DNA from 2 places in the Bacillus sp. D48C genome. Region 1 is predicted to be linked to the other one. Evidence: riboswitches for the same ligand, from Rfam matches in the RefSeq annotation. Region 1 holds a riboswitch; the other holds the start of a gene.
The links. Region 1 has a riboswitch for lysine ahead of lysA (diaminopimelate decarboxylase). Riboswitches for the same ligand answer to the same signal wherever they lie in the genome.
Positions count from the first base shown of each region.

Region 2: another riboswitch for lysine. It lies ahead of ACLBXA_RS25385 (aspartate kinase); the one in region 1 lies ahead of lysA (diaminopimelate decarboxylase).

Region 1 is NZ_JBKFAQ010000005.1:223,019-227,588, reverse strand. It holds gene lysA (diaminopimelate decarboxylase) at 1-1,262, opposite strand, end outside; lysine riboswitch at 1,443-1,624, opposite strand; gene ACLBXA_RS15330 (DUF3888 domain-containing protein) at 1,714-2,109, opposite strand; gene ACLBXA_RS15325 (LTA synthase family protein) at 2,363-4,249, shown strand; gene pssA (CDP-diacylglycerol--serine O-phosphatidyltransferase) at 4,438-4,570, shown strand, end outside.
Region 2 is NZ_JBKFAQ010000014.1:88,041-92,610, reverse strand. It holds gene ACLBXA_RS25400 (YndJ family protein) at 1-166, opposite strand, end outside; gene ACLBXA_RS25395 (DUF4166 domain-containing protein) at 172-783, opposite strand; gene ACLBXA_RS25390 (DoxX-like family protein) at 788-1,696, opposite strand; lysine riboswitch at 1,888-2,074, shown strand; gene ACLBXA_RS25385 (aspartate kinase) at 2,277-3,506, shown strand; gene ACLBXA_RS25380 (VOC family protein) at 3,733-4,185, shown strand; gene asnA (aspartate--ammonia ligase) at 4,248-4,570, opposite strand, start outside.

The DNA.
Region 1 (4,570 bases):
TCGCGTTCCACAACTACTTGCGATGTTCCGCCTTTTGCAAAGACCACGGCTGGTCTTCGAATCCGATTGTAATTATTCGCCATCGAATACCCGTAGGCTCCTGTACAGGAAACTGCTAGTAAATCAGCAGAAGCGACTTTTGGTAAATGAATATCCCAAATCAACATATCTCCACTCTCACAGCATTTCCCAGCAATCGAAACGAGTTCCTCATTCTCATCATTCCCTCGATTCGCTAACATTGCTTCATAACGCGCACTATATAAAGCAGGTCTTAAATTATCTGTCATTCCACCATCGACTGATACATATTTCCGAATACCAGGAATATCTTTCACAGATCCAACTGTATAAATTGTTGTCCCAGCATCACCTACAATGCTACGGCCTGGTTCAATCCATATTTCTGGCAATGGATATTCACATACAGTAAATTGTTCTCTCACTGCACTTGTTACAGCTCGCACATATGTCTCAAGAGTTAATGGTGTATCCGACTCTGTGTAGCGTATTCCAAATCCCCCGCCTACATTTAACACTTTTACTACATAGTTTGTTTGCTCTCTCACTTCTTCTAAAAATTGGCGAAGAACTTCAATTGCTCGAACAAAACCAGCTGTTTCAAATATTTGCGATCCGATATGTGAATGAATCCCTAGCACATTATAATTTGATTTTTGTAAAGCAAATCCAATTGCCTGCATCGCTTGACCGTTTGAAACGCCAAATCCAAATTTCGAATCATCTTGGCCTGTTGTAATATATTCATGTGTGTGCGCCTCTACTCCAGGTGTTACACGAATTAATATGTTCACAAATTTTCCATGTTGCATCGCTAAATCGTGTAAAATTTCTAATTCAAAGAAATTATCTACGACAAAACAACCAATATTCGCCTGAAGAGCCATCACTATCTCTTCTTCTGTTTTATTATTTCCATGAAAATGAATACGTGATGCTGGAAATCCAGCTTGGAGCGCAGTATATAATTCTCCCCCAGAAACAACGTCTAATGACATATTCTCTTCACGAGCTACTCGGCACATCTCCATGCACAAGAACGCCTTGCTTGCATATGCTACTTGATAAGAGAAACCACTTTCTTTAAAAGCACGATGAAACGCTCGGCATTTTCCTCGAATAGACTCTTCATCGTATACATAAAGTGGTGTTCCGTATTGCTTTGCTAGCTGCGTCGTATCGCACCCTCCAATTTCTAAGTGTCCTTGCCCATTAATTCGGCTTGTGCCGTGTAAATACATTTAAATTCCTCCCTTATTTCCTCTAAAACTCATAACCCCAATCTTCTATTCATTGCAGCACGCTTTTAGATAGACAAAAAACGCGCGGAACAATGTTCACACGCGTTTCTTATTAGGAAAAATATATATTGAAAAAATAAACGAGTTGTTATCTCCTCAAAATAAGAAACCGCATCAACATCTCCAAATAGCTCTCCATAAAATAAATCTTATGACAGTACTACATTTATTCAATGTAGTCCCAATATATGAATAAGATGGTTATTCTTATATTTCGGCAATAGTCCCTTTCAACCTATGATCACAGATTCCATTAAATCTCCCATAGCTTACTCTTTCCTATCGCGGCCTCTACCTTTGAGAGTAGATGAGGTAAGTCTATTTAATTTTCAAACATCTAATTGTTGCTATTAACAATACCAAAGGACCATTTTATTTGTCAAACAATTTTTTATATTGTTTTTTTACAGTTTAATTTTGTATCGTTTGGTAAGCGCTTTACTGAAATCTTTGTCACTTCCCATTCGCCTTCTTCGTTATTAAATGTAATCGTTACCTTCTCAAATGGTGGAGCAATTTTCCCAGCAACACGTTCATACTTTGTCACTTCAATACTTGCTTGAAATAAATATGTACCGCTATACACTTTTTTTAAACTAATAATTTTAGGACATTGATAAGGTTTCAAACTTCCATATTGTTTTTCAATTGCTTTATTTATTTTTGGAAATAAAACAGAATAAAGTGCATCTTCCATAAGAGGTGCATCATATTGAGCTACCGACACACTCGGTGAAGTAAAAAGTATAACACTACTGCATGCTATAAAATATAATAATTTTCGCATTATAACCTCCGTATATCACGCGATTCTTTCTACGTACGATAATTATCATACATAGAAATTCTGTTTTATTGTCTCCCACCAATCTTTTTCTACTCGATTATTATAAAAAAGCCCACAACCCCCTTTTATTTTCGTATAATGATACTCATAGTATAATAATCATAATAACAAAGGACTGTTCGTATATATAAAAGGAGTCGTTAAGCAAACTGACTCACAAGAACTGTCATGCTTTTTAGGAGAGGAGTATATTATGCTACAACATCTGTTTCCAAAACTGCGATTTGCACTCGTTGCAGTCGTTTTACTATGGATTAAAACATATATTGTGTACAAGCTAGCATTTGATATTAAAATTGATAATTTCTTTGAAGAATTCATGCTTTTTATTAATCCACTAGCTGCGTTACTTTTATTTTTCGGCTTAGCTTTACTTGCATCTAAGCACCGAAACCGAATTATAATTGGAATCAGTTTTATACTGTCATTTATTTTATTTGGAAACGCAATGTTTTATGGGTTCTATAACGATTTCGTTACTTTCCCGGTTTTATTCCAAACAAACAATATGGCTGATTTAGGGACAAGTATAAAAGAACTCTTTACGTACAAAACATTACTTTTATTTGCAGATGCAATTATTTTAATGTTTATTTCGCGTAAATTCCCATCATTTGGCGACAAAACACCACTTTCCCGCTCAGAGAAGCGAACTTTCTTTAGCGGTGTAACAGCTTTATTAGCACTACAAATTGTTGTATCAGTTATTTATAAACCACAAATGTTCTCACGCTCATTTGACCGTCAAACTGTTGTGAAAAATTTAGGTTTATACACATATCATCTATTTGATATTACACTTCAATCCAAGTCTTCAGCTGAGCGTGTATTTGCAAGTGGCGATGGATTTTCTGAAATTAAGAACTATACAGACTCAAAAGACAAGCAAGTTGATAAAAACTTATTTGGAGCTGCAAAAGGTAAAAATGTAATTTTAATTTCAATGGAATCTACACAAAGCTTTGTTATTAATAAAAAAATAAATGGAAAAGAAATTACACCATTTTTAAATGAATTTATTAAGGATAGCTTCTATTTCGATAACTTCTATCATCAAACTGGACAAGGTAAAACTTCTGATGCTGAATTTATCGTTGAAAACTCACTTTACCCACTAGATCGTGGTTCTGTATTCTTTACTCATGCAACAAATGAATACACAGCTACACCAGAACAATTAAAGAAATACGGATATTCTTCTGCCGTCTTCCATTCAAACGATAAAACGTTTTGGAATCGGGATGTAATGTATCCTACACTTGGATATGATCGTTACTTTAATTTAAATGATTACGTAGGAACGGAACAAATGTCTGTCGGTTGGGGATTAAAAGATAAAGAGTTCTTTGAACAATCTATTCCAAAGTTAAAATCTTTACCGCAACCGTTCTATACAAAATTTATTACATTAACAAATCATTTTCCGTTTCTTCTAAATCCGGAAGACCAATATGTTGATGAATTCAACTCAGAAAGTGGTGTTGTAAACCGCTACTTCCCAACTGTTCGTTACACAGATGAAGCTCTTAAATTATTTATTAAACAATTAAAAGAAGAAGGACTGTATGATAATTCCGTTATTGTCATTTATGGTGATCATTATGGTATTTCCGAAAACCATAACGCAGCTATGGCACAGTTCCTAGGAAAAGATACTATTACACCATTCGATTCTATGCAATTACAACGCGTTCCTCTTATTATTCATGTGCCTGGTCAAGAAGGAAAAGTTGTTTCTAAAGTATCTGGTCAAATTGATATTAAACCAACGCTCCTTCATTTACTTGGTATTAAAACAAATAAATCCGTTGAATTTGGAACTGACTTATTTATTAAAGAAAAAGACCCGCTTATGGTAATGCGTGATGGTAGCTTTGTTTCTGAAGAGTATGTTTATACAAAAAATATGTGCTACAAAAGAAGTACGGGTGAAGAAGCTGACATGACGCTATGTCAGCCGTATGTTGAAAAAGCAAAAACAGAATTAAAACTCTCCGATAAATTAATTTATGGAGATTTATTACGTTTCGATCCTAATAATCGATATAAAACCGGAACGATGACAACGAAATTTGAATAGTAAAGGAAGCAACTTTATACAAGTTGCTTCCTCTTTTTATTTTCACTTAATTTATTCCTCATCCTTCTATGAAATCTTTCACAAATTGGTAATTTCTTTCGTATGAGGAATAAATTTATGGTATGATAAAATAAGTAAACTTTCATACACTAATTAAGAATTTATTACAGAAAGCAAGGGATCAGATTTTGTATAGAGCAGCTATTCCAAACTTATTTACGCTCGGAAATTTATATAGCGGATTTTTATCAATCGGCTATGCATCTTTAGGATATTATAAATCAGCTGCTATTTTAGTACTTATCGGGATGATGTTAGATA
Region 2 (4,570 bases), on a different contig from region 1:
ATAATAAATACGATCCATCTCTTTTTCTTTTATCAATAATACAAAGTGACATTGGTATAAATAATAAAACAGATAATAATATAATTGCTTCAACAGGATTTATATTCGACCGCTCACATAATAGAAAAACAACATAACCAGCAAGCCCAAATATTATATTTTTCATATCGTTTATTTCCTTTCCACAAATGTTCCCTTATATGAAAAAAGCGAGCCAATTAACGGGTTTCGTACTTGTACATGAATTCGAAAACACTGTAGTGTTGCATCATAACTTTCAACAATTTTTGCTTCACCATACAAGAATTTTGGCAACGGAATTTTTCTTCCAAACATATAAAACCATTGTTTCTTTGAAGCAATATGCATTGCCCCTAACTCATCGATATGAAAATGTAGTGTAGAAACGAGTAAATGTGGTTCGCCAAAATAATCTACAATTTCATTTTCGTTTTCATCCAATTGCATAACTGCGTTAAAATATCTTTTCTTATTATGAAAATAAAAAGTACGGTTCCACCTTACTAATTCTTGTCCATATTCATCTCGCTCAGCTATGTTTTGTATCGTAAATGGAATTTCCTCTCCTCGTTCCGAGAAAAACATTCGAAACTTCGATGCAATTTTCAATATAAATTTCACGAAAAAAGAGCCACCGTAAATTTCATCCATCTTTCCTTCCCCTGTAAAACTATTCTCTTCTGTAATGGCATAACGCTTCTGCAATTCAGGATGAAGATTTTTATAGGTATCCCCTAATAATCGTTCATACATATTAGCCATACACTTATCCCTTTCTCGCCCTCTTGCAATTTTTCGCGCTTGGTAAATCGAAACTATTTATATAACCGACAATTGATAACCCCATTAGAAGAACATTTAATGTAATCGGATTAAACGGCCCTGTAAAGCTTGCGATATTCGTAAATCCTGCCGCTAACGTTAAAACTAGTAATACAATAATATGCAGTATAAATAATTTTCGTTTTGTTAGTGGCAACAGCCATACGACACCGAAAATTATTTCTAACACCCCAATTATTTTAAGTATATATACACTACTTTCATTTGAACCAATTAATACAGAAAGCATCTTTACTTCTTCTGAATGAGTAAACAGTAGTTTCGGCACTATCCCTTGATATATCCATACAAAAGCAAATAAAAAGCATACGAGCCAATACGTCATTGTTCTTCTAATTAGTAACCTAGGATGAAGCCCCTTTTCTAACCATAATTTTAAGGCATCAAAACTCCAAGCGGTCGCCCAACCTAATAACGGACGAAAAATATAGGAATCTATTACATTTCCTATACGACCAAATCTTGTATCATAATCATATTGTGTCTCAAAATGGATGTATTCTTTATTCGGCGTATACTTCCAATAACCACGTCCTATTTGAATAAGAGATAATGTATTATCCGTCCAAAATTTTAAAGAGGAAATTCTTTCACCAGTTTCTTTTCTTATTTCACCTATTGATTCCCCTTCTCCAGCTATTTCAAGCCCAAATCCAATCTTTGTTTTATACAAAAACTTCTGTGGTTCTCCTTCTTTTTTCCCTAAATACGAAATTTCAGTAAAGCGAGCATCCCACTCTGTATGTATATCTGGTTCTTGCGTATATCTCCATAATTTTTCCATCGTCGTGTTCATTTTTGTCGCAACATAAATAGGCTGTTTCCTTTTCATTCTCCCACCTCCTATGCACTATAAGTTTAATGTACATGCAATGAATTTATTTTGCTACATTTTTCACAAACTTTTCTGTAAAAAGAAAGAATTTTTAAAATATATGTAAAACACTTGATTCCCCGAAAAATTTAAATTATTATAAAACAAATGTTACCAATAACTTCATAAATCAAACACTCTCGCCTAAAACGTGAGATAGAGGTTGCGATACTTATGAGTATTCTAATGGAGACACAGAGATGTCTATGAACTTAGATGAAAGGAAGTATTGCCGAAATTGATAAATTTCTCTGCATTTGTCAATTGGGGCTGTTTTCGAATAGAAACAGAACTGTCATATGTACAGACGTGTACGTATGAAGAGCTATCTACAAAAAAGAGATATCATTTTTTATGATATTCCTTTTTTGGCGGTTTTTTTATTAGCTCCGTTTTCTGTTTCCCTTTTCCTGTAACAGCACCATCCTCACTTATTTGAGATGGTGTTTTTTGTTTGTCTTTCTGGTAACTACAGGAGTATTGGGATTTATATATTTCCTAATCTATTCTTAAAAATAGACGAAAGAAGGAATTTGTAATGGAAACAATTGTTCAAAAATTTGGTGGCACTTCTGTCGGAAGCGTCGAACGCATTCAACATGTAGCAAATTTAATTATTGAAGAATATGAACGAGGTCATAGCATTGTCTCTGTCGTTTCAGCAATGGGAAAAAGCACAGATGAACTTGTCGCACTCGCTAACGCTATCACAGAAAATCCAAGTAAACGTGAAATGGATATGCTTCTATCTACAGGAGAACAAGTAACTATTTCATTATTAACAATGGCACTGCAAGCAAAAGGCTATCATGCAATTTCATTAACAGGGTGGCAAGCAGGTATTACGACAGAATCTGTACATAGTAGTGCACGGATTACTGACATTCATACAAATCGTATTCAATCTTATCTTGCTGAAGGCACGATTGTTATCGTAGCTGGTTTCCAAGGTATAAGTGTAGAAAATGAAATTACAACGCTTGGCCGTGGTGGTTCTGATACGACTGCTGTCGCACTAGCCGCTGCACTTAAAGCAAAAAAATGTGATATTTATACGGACGTGACAGGCGTATATACGACGGACCCACGAGTTGTAAAAGATGCTTACAAATTAGACGAAATTTCTTATGACGAAATGTTAGAGCTTGCTAATCTCGGTGCCGGCGTATTACACCCGCGCGCTGTTGAGTTTGCTAAAAATCATAACGTAGTTTTAGAAGTTCGCTCAAGTATGGAACAAGAAAACGGAACAATTGTAAAAGGAGAATGTAACATGGAACAACAATCAATCGTTAAAGGTATTGCATTTGAGGATAACATTACACGTGTCACAATTAAAGGATTAGAACAAGGCTCGCTTTCAACAGTTTTCTCTACATTAGCAGCAGCACACATTAATGTAGATATCATAATTCAAAGTATTACAAATGAAGGAACTGTACACCTCTCCTTCTCCATTCATTCGAATGATTTAAGAGAAACTTTAGAAGTTTTGGAACAAAATCAAGAAACTCTTCACTATGAATCTGTAGAACATGAAAATCACTTAGCAAAAGTATCAATCGTAGGATCTGGCATGGTATCTAACCCAGGTGTCGCTGCAAATATGTTCACTACTTTAAAAGAAGAAGATATTCATATTAAAATGGTAAGTACATCAGAAATTAAAGTGTCTGTCGTTATTGACCGCCTTCATTTAGTAACAGGCGTTGAGGCGCTGCATCAATCATTTATGGCGAAAATTGAGCCTTTCGTGCAAATGAGCTAATCTCATCTATTTAGTAATACTAAAAAAATCATATTAATGTATTACATTCCTATTAAATAAAAAGCTGTTCGTTAACACGATGCTATATGACATATTAAAAAACACCTTGTCACATTTTCCTATACTGTGACAAGGTATTTTTAACTGAAAGGAATTTGTAACTACTTAGTAGTATAATTATGAGGATAATTAAATAATAGACTTTTATACATAAGGAGATAAGACTATGGCAAAAAACAAATTACTACGAATGGACAATGTCAGCATCGTTGTAGAATCCCTTGATAACGCAATCTCTTTCTTTGAGGAGATTGGCTTGAATCTCGAAGGTCGAGCCAATGTCGAAGGTGAATGGGCTGGTCGCGTAACTGGACTCGGTTCTCAGTGCGTAGAGATCGCTATGATGGCCACTCCAGATGGCCACAGCCGAATTGAACTTTCGCGATTTCTCACCCCTCCTACTATAGCAGATCACCGAACAGCTCCTGTAAACGCCCTCGGTTATCTACGCGTCATGTTCACCGTTGAAGATATTGACGAAATGGTATCGAGACTCACTAAGCATGGTGCAGAGCTCGTTGGCGAAGTAGTTCAGTACGAGAACTCGTATCGTCTCTGCTACATTCGTGGAGTCGAAGGAATTTTAATCGGTTTGGCGGAAGAACTCGGTAATAAGTAAGCAAGTGACGTTTTGTAAAAAAGAGGGAATAGCTCTATATTTAAGCTATTCCCTCACTTCTATTAAAACAGATGAATGTTTTCTTTTTTACAAGCTGCACGTAAATCGTCAGGCCATACAGAAGATTGAACTTCACCGATATGTGCTTTACGTAAGAAGTACATGCACATTCTTGATTGTCCAATGCCACCGCCGATTGTTAATGGTAGTACGTCTTCTAATATACCTTTATGGAAATCATACTCACGTTTGAAGTCTTCACCAGTTTTCGTTAACTGCTCATCAAGTGATTTACTATCAACACGAATTCCCATTGATGATAATTCAAATGAAGATTGTAGTACTGGGTGCCAGAATAAAATATCACCGTTTAATTTCCAATCGT